Regions from separate parts of the Undibacterium sp. RuTC16W genome, predicted to be linked through region 1. Evidence: predicted binding sites of a transcription regulator. Region 1 holds the regulator's gene; each other region holds the start of a gene.
The links. Region 1 encodes sigma-54, which starts transcription at its own class of promoters, with help from an activator protein. Its sites were predicted from a motif close to TGGCANGNAANCTGCTTT; they were not measured.
Positions count from the first base shown of each region.

Region 2: the regulator sigma-54 is predicted to act here: its motif matches at 4,884-4,901, upstream of ACO0K4_RS15560 (pilin).
Region 3: the regulator sigma-54 is predicted to act here: its motif matches at 3,094-3,111, upstream of ACO0K4_RS08235 (DUF4114 domain-containing protein).
Region 4: the regulator sigma-54 is predicted to act here: its motif matches at 1,242-1,259, upstream of ACO0K4_RS04100 (PEP-CTERM sorting domain-containing protein).

Region 1 covers NZ_JBMPPE010000002.1:463,558-469,482, forward strand. Annotated here, with positions in the region: gene ACO0K4_RS06465 (MBL fold metallo-hydrolase) at 1-57, shown strand, start outside; gene hpf (ribosome hibernation-promoting factor, HPF/YfiA family) at 364-708, opposite strand; gene ACO0K4_RS06475 (RNA polymerase factor sigma-54) at 842-2,332, opposite strand; gene lptB (LPS export ABC transporter ATP-binding protein) at 2,350-3,090, opposite strand; gene lptA (lipopolysaccharide transport periplasmic protein LptA) at 3,092-3,670, opposite strand; gene lptC (LPS export ABC transporter periplasmic protein LptC) at 3,690-4,343, opposite strand; gene ACO0K4_RS06495 (KdsC family phosphatase) at 4,340-4,885, opposite strand; gene ACO0K4_RS06500 (KpsF/GutQ family sugar-phosphate isomerase) at 4,885-5,910, opposite strand.
Region 2 covers NZ_JBMPPE010000008.1:77,598-83,522, forward strand. Annotated here, with positions in the region: gene ACO0K4_RS15535 (tetratricopeptide repeat protein) at 1-1,765, opposite strand, end outside; gene ACO0K4_RS15540 (hypothetical protein) at 1,988-2,287, opposite strand; gene tfpZ (TfpX/TfpZ family type IV pilin accessory protein) at 2,358-3,119, opposite strand; gene ACO0K4_RS15550 (pilin) at 3,250-3,708, opposite strand; gene ACO0K4_RS15555 (pilin) at 3,828-4,286, opposite strand; gene ACO0K4_RS15560 (pilin) at 4,377-4,835, opposite strand; gene ACO0K4_RS15565 (FHA domain-containing protein) at 5,011-5,619, opposite strand; gene ACO0K4_RS15570 (Stp1/IreP family PP2C-type Ser/Thr phosphatase) at 5,660-5,925, opposite strand, start outside.
Region 3 covers NZ_JBMPPE010000003.1:323,545-329,469, reverse strand. Annotated here, with positions in the region: gene ACO0K4_RS08255 (DUF1841 family protein) at 12-440, opposite strand; gene ACO0K4_RS08250 (malonic semialdehyde reductase) at 606-1,190, shown strand; gene nth (endonuclease III) at 1,301-1,948, opposite strand; gene rsxB (electron transport complex subunit RsxB) at 1,945-2,664, opposite strand; gene ACO0K4_RS08235 (DUF4114 domain-containing protein) at 3,170-3,766, shown strand; gene ACO0K4_RS08230 (polyhydroxyalkanoate depolymerase) at 3,912-5,147, opposite strand; gene ACO0K4_RS08225 (NAD(P)/FAD-dependent oxidoreductase) at 5,554-5,925, opposite strand, start outside.
Region 4 covers NZ_JBMPPE010000001.1:922,368-928,292, forward strand. Annotated here, with positions in the region: gene ACO0K4_RS04095 (helix-turn-helix transcriptional regulator) at 3-272, shown strand; gene ACO0K4_RS04100 (PEP-CTERM sorting domain-containing protein) at 357-1,142, opposite strand; gene ACO0K4_RS04105 (PAS domain-containing protein) at 1,597-4,347, opposite strand; gene ACO0K4_RS04110 (thioredoxin family protein) at 4,360-4,815, opposite strand; gene ACO0K4_RS04115 (hypothetical protein) at 5,126-5,446, shown strand; gene dinB (DNA polymerase IV) at 5,585-5,925, shown strand, end outside.

The DNA.
Region 1 (5,925 bases):
ATCGATTTATTTACCCAGGAACACTATCGGTTTCACGGGCAAAAGTTAGCTCTATAAACAATCTGTAACTAAGTCAGGACTGACGCAAAAATCAAGATCGCTCACCACAGAGAAGCCAGGACACAAAGGAAAGGCAGGAATAAGCGATTTCATGAAATATCGATTAAAGAGTTTTTAGAAATCCCCAAAACGAATCCGCAAGCAGGCTGCGGCTGTTGGCACGAAAAGCCCCTGGAAGCCGTATCCAGCCTGCGGGTTCGATATCGATGGTAATAAGCCACTGTTCGTTTGGTGTACCCAACGAAAAAGGACGCTTGAAGCGTCCTTTTTTTTGTACCGGCTACGAACACCGGACTTGATGACTTACACCGACGCCGGGTCTGGCAGGTGCTTGATGGCGTCGTGCTGATGATCTTGAATTTTGTCTTTGTGTTTGATGACTTGTCTGTCCAGTTTATCGATGAGGAGGTCGATCGCAGCGTAGAGGTCGTGCGCCAGGCTTTCTACGTGGATATCTTTACCACTGATGTGCAGATTAATGTCTGCTTTATGCCGTTTTTCCTTTTCCCGGAGCTTGTCTACCGTCAGGATGACGGCGATATCAATGACTTGATCGAAGTGTCGCCTGATGCGCTCAAGCTTGTTTTGTACATGTTCACGTATTGCAGGAGTTACTTCGAGGTGATGTCCACTGATGGTGAGATTCATACTACGCTCCTATGGTGATGTTACTTGCTATAAATTTCTTCAGCATTTGCTCTGATGCATCGAGCTAAATTATATATAGCAATACAAAACGTAATTTCAAGGCTTAGTTACAAGACTAAATTACAGGTGTTCATTACAAGGATTTGCGCAGGCTTACTGGAGGAATTTTTAGGGCTTCACGGTATTTGGCAACAGTACGTCGCGCAATGACCATGCCTTGTTCACCCAGCATGTCTGCAATTTTGCTATCAGAGAGTGGGCTTTTCTGGTCTTCTGCTCCTATCAACTGCTTGATGAGTGCACGTATCGCGGTGGAAGATGCTTCCCCCCCCGTTTCCGTCGCGACATGGCTACCGAAGAAATATTTCAACTCAAACATACCATGCGGGGTAAGCATGTATTTCTGGGTCGTTACACGAGAAATAGTACTCTCGTGTAAACCTAGTGTATCAGCAATTTCGCGCAAAACAAGAGGGCGCATCGCAACCGCACCGTGAGTGAAAAAATTACGTTGTCTTTCAACTATCGCTTGTGCAACGCGCAAGATGGTGTCGAAGCGTTGCCGCATGTTTTTGATCAGCCAGCGCGCTTCCTGCAACTGCGATCCCATCGTTCCGTCACCGCGATTTTGCTTCATGATGTTGGCATACATACTATTAACGCGGAGCTTGGGCATGACATCCTGATTCAGCAAAACCTGCCAGCCATTTGCTGACTTTCTGACGATCACATCGGGGACCACATAGTCTGATGACGCCGCTGCAAAATCCGCACCTGGCTTAGGATTACACTGGCGAATCACTACCTGCGCCTCGCGCAAATCTTCATCATCGCAGTTGAGAATTTTTTTCAGTTTGTTGAAATCTCGCTGCGCAAACAAGATGATGTGTTCTTCAACAATCTTCAGCGCCAGACGACGTGTCACGAATGGAATCTTAGGTAAGCGTTTGATCTGCAAGGCTAGACATTCCGACGGCGTACGCGCACCAACCCCGGCGGGATCAAAGCTTTGCAGCATCGTTAATGCGAAAGATAATTCCTCTGGTTCTACACACAATTCAAGCGGCAAACTCGCATGGATTTCATCCAAGGTCTCCATCAGATAACCACTGAGATCCAGCGCATCAATCATCAGCTCAATTAAGGCACGATCACGCGGCTCACGAATATTCAGGCGCATCTGTTCCAGCAAATGATCGCGCAAACTGGTTTGCGCAGCTTCTAATTGCGGACGTCCATCCTCTTCCTCTGAAGACTTACTGCCTAGCGGTACATCATCAAAACTCCACTCTTCTTCGTTGGCGCTGGTGCTGTCCGCGGATGAAGCAACTTCCGCATTGTCACCGCTATCAGCAACCGGAGCGGCGGTCTCGGCACCGACTTCCTGTACTGCAAATTCAGATTCTGAATTATTGCTGGTGGTGCTAATCGCGCCATCGGCCAGCAATCGCACTGCATTATCCATGGGGTCATCAACCCGCTCCAGCATGGGATTATCAGTCAACAGGTTTTCCAGTTCCTGATGTAGTTCCAGCGTGGATAACTGCAAAAGACGAATTGATTGCTGCAATTGCGGCGTCAGCGCCAGGTGTTGTGAGGTACGTAGTTGCAGGCTTTGTTTCATCATCATCTCGCTTCCCGCTACATGCGGAAATGCTCTCCCAGATAAACCCTGCGTACGGATTCGTTCGTGATGATGTCTTCCGGTTTGCCACTCGCCAGCACTGCACCTTGATTGATGATGTAGGCGTGATCGCAAATACCTAGAGTTTCGCGCACATTATGATCGGTGATCAGCACACCGATACCGCGCTCTTTCAGGAAGCGTACGATACGCTGAATCTCGATCACAGCAATCGGATCAACACCTGCAAAGGGTTCATCCAGCAACACAAAGCGCGGATTCGTTGCCAGTGCCCGGGCAATTTCTACCCGGCGACGTTCACCGCCAGATAAAGAAAGCGCCTGATTTTCACGTATGCCCTCGATCTGCAAATCGGCCAGCAAGGTATCCAGGCGTTTCTCAATTTCGGCTGAATTCAGAAACTTGCCATGTTCATCCTTTTGCAACTCCAGCACGGCACGGATATTGTCCTCGACTGTCAGCTTACGAAATACCGATGCCTCTTGTGGCAAATACGATAAGCCGAGAACGGCACGTTGATGAATCGGCAAATGGGAGATGTCTACACCGTCCACATTGATTTCACCGGCATCAGAGGGAACCAGTCCAACGATCATATAAAACGATGTCGTTTTGCCCGCACCGTTCGGCCCCAGCAGACCGACAACGTCACCACTCTTTACTTCAAGCGACACATCGCGCACTACCTGGCGCGCACCGTAACGCTTTTGCAAACCCTTGATCAATAAAGTGCTCATCTTATTCTTTGGTTTGCTTATCGGCTTTAGGTTCTAAAATCAAAGTAACACGACCGCCACCGGGAACTTGTTTTCCAGACGTGCTGTTGGTCGCAACAAAGACATCATTAATACTGTCGTAGGAAAGATATTCCCCCTCCTGCTCCTGGGTTACATTTTTACCGTCAAGATAGCGGATCTTCGCCTTGGAAATGAATTTCACCAGCTCAGACCTGTCGTCGTATTCAACTCTGTCGGCATAGCCGTCGACCCATAAATCAGGGCCACCGTCGCGCTTTTGACGGAACGACACACGACCGCCAGCATTGGCATACAGAACCGATGTCTGGTGTCCGTCAGCCGCCTCTGTCACAACGGCACGATCAGCCTTTACCAGCAAAGTGCCGCGGACCAGAATGACTTCGCCAAGCAGTGTTGAGGTACTCTTTTTTCCGTCTGAAGTCAGGTGTTCTGCGCTGATTGCTGTCTTCTTCAAGCTGTCAGCCTTTTCCGCAAATGCCGCAGGCGACACAGTGAAGATGCCGATCGCCAGCATGAAACAATGACTCAGACATTTCATTTCTTTATATTGAAAGCGCATTATTTGCTCTCCGTCGTAATTAGTTAGTAGATGTCCGCTTGGGATGTGGACGATCGATGAGCATGTGAACTTTGCTGAGCAACTGCACTTCCTGTGTCGCATTGTTCGCAATCATGCCTATCGCATGCGTCTCTGATCTTTCTGTGTACAAGGCGACGGCTTTATCGGTCTTCATCGTATTCACATCCGGCAGCAGTAACAGATATTCGGTTTGCAAGCGCATGAATTTTGCCGTCGCACTATCGGGGCGTTCCATATTCACGTTGCCGTACAAATGAATTTCATCACTCTCTCTCGGCGGCTGTTGTGATGCTTGCCCTTGTGCGTTTTTTTGTTCAACAACTGCCTTATCTGCCCGGATTGTGACCGGGGTTTTGTCTTCATCAAAACTGTTGATACGCGGCTGTTGAATTTCAAAATTATCGTAACGAGGATGATGCGTCAACCGGTCACCTGCGACGTGGAAATTTGCCTGCCCATTGTTCGATAATTTAATGAAATTAAATTTCTCTACATAGTAGTCAGGCTCACTCCGGGCCGAGGAACGCGAATTGCCCTCATCATCATTTCGCCGCAACACCTCTAATACCCAAAAACTGCCAAGCGCAATCATTGCCAGCACAGCAACCGCCAGCCAGATACGAAAACGGTCTAAGGAAAATGCATATTTCATGTGAGATAAGTCGCCAGTGCTGAATCGTATTTATCTTGTGCGCGTAAAATGAAATCGCAAATTTCACGCGCCGCGCCGGCACCGCCAGTCGCTTTTGTCACATGGTGAACCCTGGTTCTGACCTCGTCATGCCCGTTCGGCACACTGGCAGCGAAGCCAACTCTCGTCAGCACGGGCAAATCGATGACATCGTCACCAATAAAACCACAGTGCTCCGGTGACAAATTCAATTCAGAAATCAACTCCAGAAACGCCGTCTTTTTGTCGTGTATGCCTTGCTTAACATGCGTGATCCCCAGATCAGCAGCACGCCTCGCGACGATGGCGGACTGTCGTGCACTGATGATCGCGGTGTGGATTCCCGCCTGTTGCAATAACTTGATGCCCTGCCCATCAAGGACATTAAAGGTCTTCATGACTTCACCTTCAGGGCTAAAATGCAGGCTACCATCAGTCAAAATACCGTCGACATCAAAAATCATCAGCTTTACTACCGACGCTCTGGCAACCGCATTTTCTGTGGAATGTCGTGCGTGATTCATCAAATCACCTTGGCCCGGGTCAGATCGTGGATATGCAAGGCGCCAACCAATTTGCCACTCTCATCGGCAACCAATAATTGATTAATTCTATGTGTTTCCATGACTTCGACCGCTTCGACGGCCAGTTGTTCGGCGCGAATACTGCGCGGATTTTTATGCATGACATCAGCAATGCTGATTTTTGAAAAATCCTGCACAGTCTCCATCAAACGACGCAAGTCACCGTCGGTAAACACGCCGACAACCCGCTGATCCTGATCGACCACAGCCGTCATCGCCATGCCTTTTTTTGTAATCTCCAGCAATGCTGTTGTTAATCTGGTATCCGGTGCTACTTGAGGAATGGCATCTCCTGTACGCATCACATCACGCACATGTGTCAGTAGTCGCCGGCCTAAAGCACCGCCGGGATGAGAGCGGGCAAAATCCTCTTCTCGGAAACCGCGCGCATCCAGTACCGCGACCGCCAGAGCATCGCCAAGCGCCAGAGTGACCGTCGTACTGGCTGTCGGCGCCAGGTTCAGGGGACAGGCTTCTTTCGCGACCCAGACATTCAGGTGCACATCAGCGAGATTCGCCAGACTGGAGGCCGGATTACCCGTCATCGTGATCAGTTTAACGCCCAGGCGCTTGATGATGGGCAAAATCGACATCAATTCAGACGCCTCGCCCGAATACGAAATACCGATAAAAACATCTTGTGGCGTGATCATACCCAGATCGCCGTGAGCAGCTTCTGCCGGATGCACGAACAAGGCGGGCGTACCGGTAGACGCAAAAGTGGCGGCGATCTTACGCGCAATATGGCCAGATTTACCGATACCAGAGACCACCACACGCCCCTGACAATGCAGCAGCAGTTGTGTTGCCATAGCGAAAGCAGCACCATGATCATCAGACAGTCTGGCCTGCATTGCCTGTATCGCATCGGCTTCAATTTGCAGGGTTTCGCAGGCCAGTTGCAATGCCCGGCTTGTTGCCGCTTCTGGAGCGACGGGGGAGGAAATAAGCTTAGAAGTACTCATTCCCAAAGTATAAAC
Region 2 (5,925 bases), on a different contig from region 1:
GATGGTCCTTATTGCCAGACCACACTAACCCGACTTTTTTAAGCGGAGTTTCGCCAATTTTTTCACGCCATTTTGCTACCGCTAGCGGAGCAATCTGATGAATATTAAAATATTCGTTCTCAACGGGAATAGTATCTAATTGCGTGTCAAACGCGCATGGCAGACTTGGGAGCGGACAATGGAAATCATAATCAGGCAAATCCTCTCCTTGCGCATAAACCTCCAAAACCCCTGGCAGGCTACTCAATAGCGCCTTGAGTGACGGTTGCACTTCAAGTAAAACTACAGCTCCTTGATTAACAACTAATTTCACATATCGGACAAAATTAATCGTATCTCCCAACCCCTGTTCGCCATAAAGCAAAATCGTTTTACTTTTGAGCGACTGCTCACCCAACCAGAGAGGAACTGAGAAATAGCGCTTTCCTTCCATGAAAGGAGAGCATTGCCAGCGCCACTCGTATTTTTTCCAACCAACAGATAGATCACCCAATACCAAACGGCTTAAACTTTCTTCGAAATGTGCTTTGGCGAAATCAGGCTGAATATTTATTGCTTTAGTGAAGTCAAGTAATGCTTCTTCATGTTTTGCTAATTTTTGATAGGCACACCCTCGATAAAAATTTGCCAGTAAATGTCCTGATTGAATTTGCAAAGCAAGATCAAATTGTTTAATTGCCTCAACATATCGTTCAAGAGAGGTAAGTGTTAATCCGTAGGTTACGATAGTATCTACGTCGCTAGGGTCGTATTTGAGCGCCCGCTCTACATCATCTAACGCTAATTGGAAATTACCACTATCAAAAGCGATCACACTTTTGTTATGCCAAGCAATAGAAAGATTGGGTTGTTTATTTAAAGCTACCTGATAATAACTAAGAGCTTCTGAATTACGCTTTTCTAATTGCAATAAAATACCCGACTTGATCAGAGCATCAACGCAATCAGGTTGTATTTTGAGTACAGTGTTGTAAGTATCTAATGCCTCTGAAACATAATCCAGTGTCATCAGTAATTCGCCGCGAATGAGGAGTGCGTCCAAATCGCCAGGATTCAAACGCACTGCATGGTCGATTGTTTCCAACGCATCCTCCACACGTTTTTGACGCTTAAATATTTGCCCCAATTGAATATATGCCTGAAAAAAATCAGGCCGTATCGAAATTGCTTTTCGGTACGCCAATATTGCTTCATCTGAAGAATTTTGACGATTCAAAAGATTTCCTCTAATTAAGTAAAAATCTGCATTTTGAGGAATATGGGTTAATCCTGAGTCTATAACAGCTATAGCTTTTTCTAATTCATCCTCCTGAGCAAGGAGAAAACTCAGTTCACGATAAGCAAATGGAAATTGTGGATTTAACCTTAAAACTTTTTCATAACGCTGAATAGCTTCCGATAGACGTCCACCCTCGCTAGCAATGGAAGCCATCAAATACTCGGCATCAAAGTCATCTGGCGATAGTTTAAGTGCAGTTCCCAGTTGCACCTCTGCCTCCTGATTTTTCCCTTGCTCCTTTAATACAAATCCTAAAGCAACGTAAGTACTTGGATCGCTTTTGTCATACTCAAGTGCATTCCGATAATGCAACTCGGATTCGCTTAATCTGCCCTGATCAATTAATGAACTAGCAATCTGCTTTTCACTATCTTTAGCACTAATTAACGTGTTCGGGACATCATGTTCGCTTTTACTCGCTCCGATATTTGGCGGTTGGCTAATCGGAGACGATTCGTTAAAGATTTTTTTTAACCAATTAAACATAAAGGAAATAGGTGGACTTGTTAAACATAGAATTGCATTGCCTGTAGAACCTTGCTTGTCATTTAAGGCCCCAGAAAAATAATCCTCTATTCAAAAATGTGTAGGTGTGGTGAATTGTTTTAGATATTTTTATTTCAAACCTTAGCTCAAGAAATTAACAAATCAAATGATTCGAGTAACGAGTAATGTCCCGCTAATTGCTGGCGCTCTAAGATGGAGATACTACAATTTCAAAATAATCCATTTTGTCAATTGATCGACATAGTTACTGTCGTATCCCCTAGTAATCAAGGCCCATTTAAAACTGTTTCCTAAAGCCGCTTTTTTGTAGGTATTCAATTTACGGTCTTTTTTGAATTCCATAGCTAATTGGTTCAATTTATTCAACATTGCTTCATGTTTTTTACTTAAAGCACCTTCGCTAAGGGCCTTATCTACCGGCGTCCTTTCAATTAGTGCTTGCGCTAAGGTCAAGCCAAATTGTTTTTCCTGAGACGCATCAAACCAGCTAAATATGTTCATATTAATTTTCAGAATAGAGAAAATAAGCCTGGAGGTGAATCATTACTTGCTAGCAGGGATTCATCGCAAATTAGAAAAAACCATCTTTTTCTATAAAACCTACGGGCTGCCCCGTTCTGGTATCTAACAATAAACTCCAGTCAGACAATCGAGCAATGACAGGAAGAAAAGCAAGCTTGTCCTTATCTAACCCAGTTTTACTGATACTGGCATCTATAAGATCCTTTGAGTCTGGATATTTTTTATATAGCTCCGATACAGGCCTGGCGGTTTTAAGTACTTGTGATTTGGACAGCGAATAATCCTGCCAAAAAATAGGCCTAACACCTACATCCATGCCTGCCAATGCCTTATTGGCAGCATCAAATTTCTCTTCTTGATTCTTAAACTCTCTGATACCTAATAGCTTTGGGCCGTTGAGAGAAAGTACCGCAAATTCCGGTTCAGCCTTGGAGAGTTCTTCCTTAGGAACACTGATTGCCGTTACCACTCTAAACCGAGCCCCCTCATATACGAGTGCTACTGGACGAGCAATATAGACTGTGTGCAGGCCATAAATAAATCCTATCGTTTGTAGAACACAAATAATTGAGACATCACGAATTAATTCTTTTTTTTCTTTAAGTCGATTAAACACAACAAAAGTTAATATAGGCCCTAAGATCAGATCAACGGAAGTAACAATGTACAGTAGCGAGATACCGCCACATAATTTACTATATGACTCAGGATACCAAACAAGTAGTACAAGGCTAGCAACTGTCATGGCAAGTACACTAGACACTATTAAATGTACGCCCGCCGCTTTTAAACGAGATTGAATATGTATCATTTGGAAGCAACGTAATTAGATGGATAAAAAAACGATAAAAATCAAAAGGACAACATGTGTCCGGTTGAATGACCATCGTTACACCAGATCAACGAAAGTAGAATGCTTGCGTGGTTAACTTGGCAAAACGTTATTTACATGACACAGGACGATATTTCAAGGCAATGGTTCCGCCAGTACAGCTCCAGGTATTTCCACCATCCGCCGTAACGAAAGTGATAGTCTGTGTATTAGCCTGACCAGATATCATCGTTGAGGTGATTGTCCCCTGAGGATACGTTCCGGTCATAGGACTGGAAATGGTCGAATATTTACCATTAAGAGTTGCAATAATCTCAGATGCTGCAGGTGATGAGGTAGATAATACGAAGGCCGTTGGCCAACTGTTTTTTTGATAGGCATACTCTGACGTGGTGGCCTTCATGCCCCCTACCAATTCTACTGCTTCAGCCACTTGCGCGCGCGTGGTGTAATCATTGTAAGCTGGCAGAGCAACTGCAGCCAAAATTCCGATAATTGCGACAACAATCATTAGCTCAATTAAGGTAAAACCTTTTTGACATGATAATTTTGATGTTTGTAATAACATTTTTGACCTCCTAATATAAGCAGAAAATTGTGAATACTAGGATTACCAATAAGCAAACTACATGCCGCAAGTTAAAATGACAAAAAGCGCCCCTTAGAGCGCTTTTTTTGCATACTTAATTACTTACAAGCTACTGGCCGATATTTTTTGTCAATCGTACCACCTGTGCAGTCCCAACTATTGCCACCATTTGCAGTAACAAACGTAATAGTCTTTGTACTCGCTTGACCGGAACTCATAGTGCCAGTGATAGTGCCAGCAGGAAATGTGCCTGTCATTGGAGTAGTCACAGTTGAGTATTTACCTGTAATAGTTGCTGTCAACTCTGTCGCAGCAGGCGCACCAGTTGAAACAATGAAAGCTGTCGGCCAAGCATTCTTTTGGTAACCATATTCAGCAACCGGCGCTTTTAAACCACCGATCAATTCAGTTACCTCGGCAACTTGTGCGCGAGTTGTGTAGTCGTTGTAGGCTGGCAAAGCAACTGCTGCCAAAATACCGATAATCGCAACAACGATCATCAATTCAATTAAGGTAAAACCTGTTTGCAGGGGTTTTATTAATTTTTTAGCTCTCATACATAAACCGCCTTGAAAGTTAGAAATTAGAAATATCTTCTAGTTTCTTTAAAAAAAGCGCTCAAAGAGCGCTTTTTTAGTGTCATCTAATTACTTACAAGCTACTGGGCGATATTTTTTATCAATCGTACCACCAGTACAATCCCACGTGTTGCCGCCGTCAGCAGTAACAAACGTAACAGTCTTTGTACTCGCTTGACCGGAACTCATAGTGCCAGTGATAGTGCCAGCAGGAAATGTGCCTGTCATTGGAGTAGTCACAGTTGAGTATTTACCTGTAATAGTTGCTGTCAACTCTGTCGCAGCAGGCGTACCAGTTGAAACAATGAAAGCTGTCGGCCAAGCATTCTTTTGGTAACCGTATTCAGCAACCGGCGCTTTTAAACCACCGATCAATTCAGTTACCTCGGCAACTTGTGCGCGAGTTGTGTAGTCGTTGTAGGCTGGCAAAGCAACTGCTGCCAAAATACCGATAATCGCAACAACGATCATCAATTCAATCAAAGTAAAACCAGCTTGTGCGCGTTGGATCATTTTATTGGATTTCATGTTCAAACTCCTGAGTGACTAAAAAATTAGGGACTTACATCAGCTTGTTCAGCAAATGCCGTGCCACCCCTGAAATAATTATTCTTTCAGACACAAAACGACAAAATAGCTAAGTAAACAAGCCATTTAATTGACAAATTTTGTCGGTTAAACTTTGAAGGCAAAAATTTGTCATCTACTGTACTGCGACAAATGCAAGCTTGGTACCAGACATGTCAATTACATCTCCATTGTTGAGGACCTGAGGTTTTAAGCTGATACTCTGTCCATTAACTGTAGGGACCGAGTCGCCATCTACATGAGTAATAAAATAAGATCTATCCTGTCTGGTAATAGCAACTACCTGAATACCCGGGCTACCGATTGTTGTCACGGGTTTATTCAAAATCAATTCTCGCCCAGCATTGGGGCCGCTTTGAACTTTGATGACAGACGCTTTTTGCTCAGCTGGAATGGCTGTTATCAAATTTGCCGCCCCATTAAGCGAATCAGCCACTGACTCAGCCTGAAACCTCAACTTATATTTACCAACATCAATAACATCATCATGCTGCAACAGATGTTTTTTGATGGGCTGCCCATTAACCATGGTGCCATTGGTACTACCCAGATCGAGTACGAATGATCCTGTCGATGTGGTATCGATGACTGCGTGCTGACCGCTGACAGTTAAATGATCGATGGGGATGTCGTTCGTAGGGCGTCGTCCGATTGTCAGCCGGGGTTTGAGGATGCTGATTTCTTTTTGAACCAGACCATTGAAAGTGACGACGATTTTCGCCATAGTGCTCTCTTTTTAAAAAAACCTGACCACAGTGATTAATCTATTTTGACAGGATGTAATTCTTTAGCGATTGTGATCCTAGCTTCGAAATTCTCATCAAAATCACTGAAATATTGTCACGACCACCCTGGTCGTTTGCGCTATCAATTAGGACTTGGCAGCATAGTTTTAAATTATCGGCATGCTGCCTCATCAGATGAAGAATTTGATCATGATTGAGCATATCGGTCAATCCATCGGAGCATAGCAGGTAAATGTCGCCCTCCTCCATTGGATGCTCATGGATTTCCACTTCCACGTCGTCTT
Region 3 (5,925 bases), on a different contig from region 1:
TGTGAACCGTATCAGCGTGCCCGCAGATTGAGGGCATCAATATAGGCTGCGCCATCTGGCGGCAGGCCGGTACGTTGGGAGGTCCAGATCATTTCGCCGAGACATTCCATGATCTGGTGATGTGCTTCATGTTCTGAGTTGGTTTTTTGCGTCAAACGCTGAAACGCGAAACGCACGCCGGCAGGTTGATCCACCGAGATTTGTTCGCTAATCGTCAGATGCATGGACAGATGCAGGAAAGGATTGGTTTGCCCCTGATCGACGCTATAGTCTGCGGCTAGTGCTGCATCAAGGTCGCTGAGAATCGAGTGGTATTCGGGATGTTGATTCAGCCAGTCGGCAGCGATGCTCTCTAAGGGCGTCAGGATTTCTCTTGCAGTCGATTTGCGGTAGGTTTCGCAGAAGAAGCGGCGTACGTCGTGTTGGCTGGGTGTGAACATGGTAAAACTCAAAATCCGGGATGCGCGTATTGTACTCGGCTCTGCGAGTGGCCGCCTATTCGTCTCCCGATCGTCCACCTTGAGTTGCCCTCACCGGCAGGCGAATTTGTGAATATATTGACAGTTTCAGGTATGATCCGCAGCTTAACCCCACCTGGAGATTTCATCATGCTGACTCAAGAACATCTGGATACTTTGTTCATCACTGCACGTACGCATAATGCCTGGCAGGATAAGCCTGTCAGCGATGCGCAATTGCAGCAGATTTATGATTTGATGAAGTGGGGTTCTACTTCGGCGAACTGCTCTCCGGCACGTGTGATTTTTGTGAGAGGCGCTGCAGAAAAAGCTAAATTGCTCGACTGCATGGCACCAGGTAATGTGGAAAAAACCAAGACAGCTCCAGTGACGGCGATCATTGGGATGGACATGGAATTTTACGAGCAGTTACCAAAAATTTTCCCGCATGCGGATGCACGCTCCTGGTTTGTCGGTAACCAGCCTTTGATCGATGCGACGGCTTTCCGTAATTCGTCTTTGCAAGGCGCATATCTGATGCTGGCTGCGCGTGCGATTGGGCTGGATTGCGGCCCTATGTCTGGCTTTGATCCGGAAAAACTCAATGCGACATTCTTTGCCGGTACATCGGTGAAGGTGAATTTCGTTTGTAATATCGGTTATGGCGATGCAGACAAAGTGTTTCCGCGCTCGCCACGCTTGAGTTTTGATGAGGCATGCAAGATTGTCTGACGGATCGCTGTGCCCGCAGTAGCCGGGCACATTCTGTTGTTGTAAATGAGATGGGGTGTTGTGTGCTGTTATGTTGAATTAAATGTAGTGTGGTTTAATTTAATTTAATTTTAAGCGCCCTTTGGTAAGGGCGTTTTTTGTTTGTATTCGCAGAGGTCGGCGATCATGCAGTTCCAGCATTTGGGTGTGCGTGCAAGGCAGGTGTAGCGACCATGCAGAATCAGCCAGTGATGAGCATCAAGTTTAAATTCGTCGGGTACAAATTTGAGCAGTTTTTCTTCAACGATATCGACGTTTTTACCGGGTGCAATACCTGTGCGGTTAGAGACGCGAAAGATGTGTGTGTCCACCGCAATCGTCGGCTCGCCAAAGGCGGTGTTCATGACGACATTCGCTGTTTTTCTGCCGACACCGGGCAGGGCTTCTAATGCCTCGCGCTCCTTCGGTACTTCACTGTCGTGCTGATCGATCAGAATCTTGCAGGTAGCGATCACATTTTTCGCTTTGGTGCGAAATAACCCTATCGTTTGAATATACGGAATCAGCCCGTCTACATCGAGTGCCAGGATTTTTTCCGGCGTATTGGCAACAGGATAGAGTTTGCGCGTTGCTTTGTTGACGGAGACGTCGGTGGCTTGTGCGGACAATAGTACGGCGATCAATAATTCAAACGGACTTGTGTATTCCAGCTCGGTAGTCGGATGCGGATTTTGCGCTTGCAAGCGACTAAAAATTTCTTGGCGTTTTAGTTTGTTCATGGCTTGTTCTGATCCGTGTCGGCATCAAGTTTTTTCAGACGGGCGCGCTCGATTGCGGCGGCGATGATCGCTTTTTTGCGATCTCGCTCTGCGATTTCTGCGGTGGATAACGCTGGCTCTTCGATCAAGGCGGCTAATTTTGCCACCGCTTTGGCGGCGAGCCTGTCGTCATTTTCCCGGGTCTCTCTTTTTAATCGTAATTCACGTGCATGAAATTGCTGACGAGCCTGATCCGCCTGATCTGGTGTCCACGCATTCCAGCCCGTTTTACCCGGCGTGACATCGATCATGCTAATGCAGTCGACCGGGCAGGGGGCGACACAGAGGTCGCAGCCGGTGCAGAGTGATGGTATTACGGTATGCATTTGCTTTGCCGCGCCAAGTATTGCGTCAACGGGACATGCCTGAATACACAGCGTGCATCCTATGCAATACGCTTCATCAATTACCGCGACGGGTCGCACGCGTTCTAGGCCATGACTGATATCGAGGGGAATACTGGGTTTACCCAAGAGTTCCGCGAGGCGATTGACACCTTCTTGTCCACCGGGCGGGCATTGGTTGTAATTCGCCTTAGCCTCAGCAATTGCCTCAGCATAGGGACGGCAGGCAGGATAGCCGCATTTGGTACACTGGGTTTGCGGTAGCAAATTTTCTAATTGGTCTGCGAGGGTGGGTGACACGTGCTTTTTCTGTGGAATAGCGAAGATGCCTATTATCCTTGAAACAGCAACTTGTCGGGCAGTATTGCTGTTGCTGTGAGGGGAGTAGAGCTGCGCTTGTTCTGTTGAGTTATGAGCCCAGTCAGGAGTTGACGGACTGTCGGAATTATTTACAGTCAGTCAGACTACTCTCTTTAAAGCAATATTTTTGCGTCTTGGCTGGCGCTGTTTAATTATTGCTACTAAGAAAAAGATACGTATTTTTTGATCAAACACAGGCTTAACAATACGAACAAATATCGTCTTGATAATCGACACTAGACTGTGTTCATTACGGCCTAAGGCGCGCCAGTGTTGAGTTTTAAGAGAATGTCAGTATTTTGGTGTGGTCATGGATTGAGTGTTTGAATCCGGACTATCGGATTAGGGTGGGGGAACTGTCATTGTCTTGAATAAGACGGCAATGATGATCTCAGGGCAACGTGGAACGGAATTTGCAACACTAACGATATGTAATGGTATCCACTCAATTTTTCGCCAATTTATTAAAGGAAATCACATGAAGCTCAAGTCTTTGTTTGCTGCTTTAGTCATCAGTCTCGGTGTTGCTTCAAGCGCATCTGCCGTACCAACGGCATACGGTGCCAGCGGCACACCAAACCCAACACTCTATAGCTTTGTTGCCACTACCACTGGCGATGTCTTGGCTTATTTTGCTGATTCGACCGCAGGGTACACGAATACCTTGAGCTTACTGGTCAATGGTGTTGATACCGGTATTAGTGGCTTGAATAACCACACGTCTGTGTATGGACAAATGCTGAACTTCGGCACAGTCAATGCAGGTGATAGTCTGGTGTTCCGTTTAAATGTGTTGAATAACGGCGATACCTGGTACTCACAAAAATCACTGAACTCTGATGGCGTTAATCATATTTATTCGAGTTCTTACGCTGGAGATATCGCTATTCCTGCTGGCGTGTATGTGGCTTTTGAAGATTTGAGAAACGGTGGCGATTACAACTACCATGACGAAAACTTCGTGTTCACCAACGTTAGCAATGCGCAGGCAATTCCTTTGCCTGCAACACCATTGTTATTCGGTCTGGGTCTGGGCCTGCTGGCACTGGTCGGCAAACGTCGCAAACAAGATTGATTTGTTCAGGGAGTACTGGCAGATAACCCTGTCTGATCCCCTAAATAAAAAAACCGCTTAGTCTTAAGCGGTTTTTTTGTGAGTCATCGCGATAAATCAGAACATCACCAGCGTAATTTTCTGGCGTGATTGCTAAGGTAGAAAATTAACGATGTTCCTGAATGAACTCACCGATTTTTGGTGCAATAATTTCGCGCCAGCGGCGACCGGAGAAAATCCCGTAGTGACCGCAGCCCGGTGCGACGAAATCCTGTTTCATCTTGGCTGGTATGCCACTGCACAGATCATGTGCTGCCTGCGTTTGTCCCGGACCTGAGATGTCATCGAGTTCGCCTTCGACAGTGAACAGGGCAACGGTTTTAATGTCCTGTGGGCGCACTAATTTGCCTTCGACTTCCCATGTACCTTTAGGCAGATTAAATTCCTGAAACACGGTTTTAATCGTTTCCAGATAGTAGTCTGCCGGCATATCAAGAACTGCATTGTATTCATCGTAGAATTTGCGATGCTGCTCCGCCGATTCATCATCGCCTTGTACCAGATGCTGGTAAAAATCCCAGTGACTTTGCGCATGACGATCAGGGTTCATGGCGACGAAGCCAGTGTGTTGCAAGAAGCCTGGATACACTTTGCGGCCATAGCCGGGGTAGTTGGCTGGTACGCTGTAGATGACAGTATTTTCAAACCATGAAAATTTCTTTTCGGTGGCAAGATTATTGACTTGTGTCGGTGATTTACGTGGATCAATCGGACCACCCATCATGGTCATTGTTTTTGGCAATTTCGGGTCTTTGGCGGTTGCCATCAGAGCGATCGCGGCAAGTACCGGCACCGTTGGCTGACATACGGAAATGACGTGTACATCCGGCCCGAGCAAGCGAATGAAATCTTGAACATAGTAGATGTAATCATGCAAATGGAAGGTACCTTCGCTGAGCGGCACCATCCGCGCATCGGTCCAGTCGGTGATGTACACATCATGTTGCGGCAACAGTCCGCGCACTGTGTCGCGCAGCAATGTTGAATGATGGCCGGACAGCGGCGCAACCAGCAAGACAGTTGGCTGCTTGAGTTTAGTTAACTCTTTTTCAGGCAAATTCTTTTTGAAGTGCAGTAGTTTGCAAAATGGTTTGATTACTGCGGTACTTTGCACAACTTCTACCGTTTGTTTGTCGACGGTAGTGGTGGCGATGCCAAATTCTGGTTTTTCGTAATCTTTACCGAGGCGGAACAGCAACTCATAACCCGCAGCGATACGCTGTGCATAAGGGGAGTGCGCCAGAGGAGAAACAGGATTGGTAAATAGCTTCGATGATGCTTCTGCCCATTGTGTCATCGGGTTCAGAAAAGCGCGGTTCAGTTCATGAAGTTGATAGAGCATAATCGTGTCTTTCGGATAGGTGTATCAATTCAAGATTAGAAAAAGTAGTCTAGCTTGTTGCAATGCATCATAAACCAGATTTAAAACTTTGTCGCAGCTGTAGCCAAATCGCTGTTGCCGCGATGTAAATTACTGTTAAATCTTTAATCTTAAAACAAGGAAATTTTTTCCCTGCCAGCTCGTCTTGCGATACCACACCACAGCATCTCAGATTTTCTCAATGTGAGTGATGAGAAATATTCAGACATGCTAAGACATGTTCAATTATGTTCAATCATGTTCAGGTAGATATCCAGACGAATATCCAGATCTCAATTTAATCCTCTGTGCAGAGCTTGGTTTGGACACTTTCTGGACATAAAAAAACCGCAGCACAGGCTGCGGTTTTTGATGACAATAATCAGACTTAGTCGAAGACCGGTGTTTCCACACCCAAGATTTTGTGTAGTTTTGGTGAGGTCGTTGTGTATTGCATATGAATTTTCTTTTCAGGGAAAATATACGGTGCCGCACCGAACGCCGCCAGCGCTGCCTCATGGAAGCCTGACAAAATCAGTTTCTTTTTACCTGGATAAGTATTGATATCGCCGACCGCAAAAATACCGGGCACGTTAGTTTCAAACTTCTCAGTATTGACGACTTTTAATTGCTTACGCTCGATGTCGAGACCCCACTCAGCGATAGGACCGAGTTTTGGCGACAGACCGAAGAACACCAGCAAATTGTCCAAAGGCATACGACGTGTCACGCCATCAGCGCCCGTGACCTTAATTTCGGA
Region 4 (5,925 bases), on a different contig from region 1:
CCATGCAGTGTGAATTTTTTAATGCGCAGGATATAGCATTTGCGCTGGGATTAAGTCCGCGATCCTTGCACCGCTTATTAGTCCGCGAAGGTACTTCTTATCAGCATGTGACCGAGATGGTCAGGATGGAACGGGCAAAGCGCTTATTGATCACGACATTAAGCATGGAGGACATTGCAGAGAAGCTCGGATACTCGGATGCACGCAGTTTTCGCCGCGCCTTTCAGCGCTGGACTTCGCTCACGCCTTCAGAATTTCGTCTCAGGTGCTAAGAGTCCGGAAAACTGAGCGCAAAAAGAAAGAGCCCGACATCTTGCGATGCCGGGCTCTTTCCGTCGAGACTGATTTTGTATTGCTTATGCAGCGTTTTTACGTTTGCGCAGAGATGCCAAACCAGCGATGCCCAAGCCTAACAGTGCCAGGCTGCCTGGTTCTGGAACGCCAACTGAGCCCAGTGGTACGGATGCAAAACGGAATGAACCACCAGCTACCAGGAATTCGCCAAAACCATCACCCCAGAAATCGATTGAAGTGAAAGTACCGGATGAGTCAATTGCACCGATGAAGTTAGTGAAACTACGGTCTAACGCATAGCCAGGATTGTCGTTTGCAGACAATGCGTTTGCTGGCAATGTTGCCGCGCCACCATTAAACGCAATCCATAAACCTGAGCCAAACTTAGGTACACCAGGAGTAGGGCGTGGGCCGCTGCTTGTGCAGCATGTTGCCCAGTCACCAATTTCGAAACCAAATGCATTTACAGCACTGGAGAAAGAAAAGTGCAAACCGCTGCTTTGGCCTGGAATAGCATCAGTACCATTGTTGCTTGGGTTGATGTTGTACACAGAACCGCTCAGAGAGTGGCTGCCGCTGGTATAGCCGCCAGATGCGACTGCAGCGCTGCCGTTGGCGCGGGTAACTGTCAATGTTTGTACAACGTTGTTGCTGTCGAGATAATGATAAGCAGCAGAACCGTTAACAACTTGTACAACCTGAACTGTTGAACCTGTTCCTGTGATTGTATTGTCAAATGTGCTGATATTTGGCAATGCCAAATCGTATACAACTGGTGAAGCATGAGATACCGCTGGCAGCATGGCAGCTAATGTCGCTACCGCTGTAATTAATTTTTTAACATTCATTTTTTGCTCCTGAGTTGACAAAGTTACTTCGTTACCTACAATAATTTATTGCTGATTATGATGTCTTTTTATATAGACATTCATCAACGACAATGAACATAAGCAAATCGTGTGCCAGATAAAAATATCTTTATTTATCATGTAGTTATATAAGTTTCTTTAATCCATTGTAAAGTGGGTCGACACTTATTTAATTAGTGATCAAACTTATCTAATGCCTTAGTTCAACTTATCGAATTGATACTATTATGTTTTGCTATATTGATATTTATTTTATTCGTTATGGCTGTGGCAGGCGCGGCCGATGTGACATTCTTTATTAACTAAAAAGATAGTGTTCGGACTGATGAGGAAGTCGTTTGGATTACAGTCAATTAAGAGGTAATGCTTGAGGCTTGATGTCGGATGGAGTGGTATGTGTTGTGATCTGGGGAGATTAAATTAAGCGGACAGCTTATTGAGTGAATACAACAAACTCGCACCAAAACTGAGTACCACTCCCAGACCCGGTCGTAAAACCCAATTGACCATTCATCTTTTCCACCAGAGTTTTGGTAATCGGCAAGCCCAGGCCGGTACCGCCCCGGCGGCGGGTGTCGGTGCCGTCTGCCTGAGTAAATGGCTCATAAAGATGGCTCTGGAATTCGGGCGGAATACCCGGGCCTTTATCGCTGACGGTGATGCGATAGCTTCGATGTTCATCGCGGGAGATGCCGGTGATCTCAATATCGACTACCTCGCCCTCCGGCGAGAACTTTGCAGCATTAGACAGCAAATTGGCCATCACTTGCATCAGCCGGTCGGAGTCTGCGAGCACCCAGGCAATCTCAGTGCTGGCAACAAATCGCAGACTGACTTTTAAGGTCTGCGCATAGGCTTGATTGGCCTCGATAGCGTTTGCCACCAGGCTTACCAGATCGACTGGTTCGGATTTAAAACGCATTTTTCCGGAAACCAGCTTGTCCATATCGAGGATATCGTTGACCAGATCGATCAGGCGCAGACTATTGTTATGGGCGATTTTGATGAGTTGCCCGACTTTTTCGGGCAGTACGCCGGCGATGCCGGAATCGAGGATGCCTAAGGAGCCGCGTATCGAGGTCAGCGGGGTACGTAATTCATGGCTGACTACCGAAATAAATTCCGATTTCAATTGATTGATGCGATGACGTTCGCTGATGTCCATGGCAAAAACGACCCACTCGCTGCGAGAATTTTCCAGATGACTAAGGCCGACCAGGATCGGTATGTCGTGACCGCCAGGATGTTTCAGGGTGACCTCAAACGGGGCAGTTGTCCCCGCACTCAATAACTCGGCGTAGGCTTGCCGGCACACCAGGATGTCTGCCTCTGACAAGAGTAATTCCCAGACTCGTTGCCGACTCAGTAAATGCTCACGTGCGTGGCCGCAGAGTTGGGCAAAGACATCGTTGACATCATTTAGCTGACCGTTCTCACCACCTTGTGCTATGCCAATCAGACTGGAATTGATCAGGCGTTGCAAGCGCTGCTCGCTCTGTTTCAAGGCATCCATGGTGCGTCTCTGGTCGGTAATATCCTCCAGCATCCACACGGTACCGCGTACGTAGTTTTCCGGTGGCAGGGCACGACCGGCGATCCGTGCCAAAAACGGTTCGCCGTCAATCCGCTTCACTCTCCATTCGATCTCAACCGGTTCATCCCTTTGCAGCTGCGGAATAACTTGCGCCCCAAAAGCCTCATAGTCAGTTTCATCGGCATACAGGAACGTCGTTTTTTTGCCGATCATCGCCTGCGCGTCGTCGAATCTGCATAAATCAGCCAGTACTTTATTGGCGCGGATGATCACGCCGTCACTGACAAACATAATCCCGACCGGCGCATTATTAATCAGGATATCGAGTTCCCGTGCCAGGAGTTTGTAGCGGTCTTTGCTTGCCTGCAGCAATTCCTGATTGACGCGCAACATCTCCTCACTCACTTTTCGCTCGGTGATATCGATGTGAGTGCCTTGCATGCGCACAGCTCTACCCTGACTATCACGTTCGACAATCCGGCCGCGTGACATGATCCAGATCCATTCGCCGGATTTGGTTTTTTGCCGGAATTCCGCCTGATAGTCGCTACCGTCCTTGGCCTTGATGTGGTTGCGTAACGCGGTCTTCAGGCGCGGTACGTCATCCGGGTGAATGCCTGACTTCCAAAAATTATTCCAGAACTCCGGCTGACCGGCGAACTCGTCCGCATCGTAGCCCAGCATCTTCGCGTACTCGGGACTGTATTGACCTTCGCCAGTCAGAATATTGACGTCATACAGCCCCTGATTCGAGGCTTTTAAAATCAGGCGGATTTGCTGTTCGGCTTTATACGCGCGCTCTTCCGCCTGTTTGCGTTCAGTGATGTCGCTTAAAAAACCATGCCACAAAATGCTGCCGTCAATCATGCGTTCCGGTATGGCATTACCCACATACCAGCGCACGGTAGCGTCATGTTGCAAGACCCGGTATTCGTGATGCCATTGCGATAGTTCCATTGCCGATACTCTGACGCCGTTCACCATTGCCGGTAAATCGTCAGGATGAATTTTGCTGAACAGCGCACTCGCATCTTCACGTAATTGTTCGGGCTGGATGCCGAAGACATCGACGACGGCCTGACTTGCATAAGGGAAGCAAAAGCGTCCGTCCGGGAAGCGTTGAAACTGATAAAACACGCCCGGCAGGTAGCGGGAAAAATTCGAGAGCAGCGTGTGGCTCTCTTTGAGCTGATCCGTCAGTTGACGGTTTTGCGTGATGTCGGTAATCAGACCCATCATCCTGACCGGCTGCCCACTGGCATTACGTTCAACAACGGCACCGCGTGAGCGTACCCATTTCCAGCTACCGTCACGGCACCGCATACGGTGCTCGTCCTCATAGTCGGGTGTTTGACCTTCCAGATGTTGTCTGGTGGCCTCCATCGCATGACCAACATCATCCGGGTGCACATGAGACAGCCAGTCGTCGATATGATGACCCAGCTCATGTTCGGCATATCCCAGAATTTTTTTATAACTACGAGAAAAAAAAGTCTCGTTGGTGATCAGATTCCAGTCCCATAAACTATCTCCGATGGCCTCCAGCAAAGCGCGCAAACTACTGCCCGCAGCACGCTCGCCAGTCTGCACCAGCGGACTAGCAGCATCGCTGGAGCCGGTGGTGCCAGCATCTGGCGGTCTGGATGGCATGATCAGAGAGACTTATGGATGCTGACTTGCAACCTGGCTGAAGAAATCATAAATACCCTGATCGCTCATCTTGCGTGCGTTCGACAATTCACCCGCTTTAGTCGCATACAGCAGAGTGTTATCCGGCTTTAATACGACGGCGGCAGGGATGCCTTTTTTGATGGGATTCTCGTAGCGGGTCGCGATGCCGAGATTGCGGTCAAATTGACCGACGTCCACTTTGACCACAATAAATTTGCTCGCAATCAATGCAGCACTTTGTCCTTTGATGGACTTGTCGAGTTCCAGACAATCTTTACACCAGTTAGCCCCAAAGATCACCAGCACCTTTTTATTCGCAGCCTGCGCTGCCGACAAGGCTTTAGTCAATTCTGCCTGAGCATCGGCGGCTTCATCATAAGGCTGGGCGGGATTGGCGAGTGCTGCTGTAAAAAACAGGCTAAGGCAGATAGCAATTAATTGTTTCATAGGAATTCTCTTTACACGATGCGCTCGCAGCGTTTCTGTCCGGCTGCCAGCATAGACGAGTGGAAAAACACACCGGAGTGATACTCCTGTCCGGTTTTACATGATGACGCAATTATCTGCATTTGTCATGAGCCGCCACACTCTGTGGTGAACCGCACAGAACGATGCCGGATTGCAGTTTATAAACTGGCTTATGGTCAAGTATTTCTCAAGCATCAGAAATTAATCCGTCTTGACCCTGTTGTTTAACGACGTACTTGCATTCGCAAGCTAATCAAACCCATTAAAGCTCAATAGAGCCGAGGAAATCATGAGCAATATATCAGAGCTTCAAACCAGAGATTTTCACTACGATCCAGATAATTTATTGGATACGCTGATCCACCAATTACATTTTAAAAATGACGCCGCCTTGTCGCGTGCGCTAGAAGTAGCTCCGCCTGTAATCAGCAAAATCCGCCATCGTCGTTTGTCCGTTGGTGCATCCTTGCTGATACGCATGCATGAGATTTCGGATTACAGCATCAAGGACTTACGTGCCTTCATGGGTGACAGACGCACTAAGTTCCGTATCAGTCCGCAACAATTTAAACCGAAGCAAAGCCACCTCGCGTCGGTCTCTCAGACCTGACCGTTTTTTTTGTGGGGGAGGTCAGTCAGGAGGTGCGATGTTAAGCGAGCTTGCTACGCAATACAGTGGATGTATTTACTGATCATATATACAGTTGATAGAGTAAAATACCGATTGTCTCGCACAGCCTAGCGTGTCATTACCGTGCCCCCTGTTTCCCGAAAAATTATCCACTGCGATTGTGATTGCTTTTACGCTGCTATCGAAATGCGGGATGATCCGCGTTTGCGTGATAAACCCCTGGCAGTCGGTGGTCGTGCTGATCAGCGTGGTGTCGTTGCTACCTGCAATTACGAGGCGCGACGCTATGGTGTGCGTTCTGCCATGCCGACATCATTGGCGCTGCGCCGCTGTCCTGATCTGGTGGTCATGCCGCCGACCATGGAAAAATACCGCGTCGCCTCCAAAGCCATCTTATCGATTTATCGTGATTACACCGATCTGGTTGAGCCTTTGTCGCTTGATGAAGCCTACCTCGA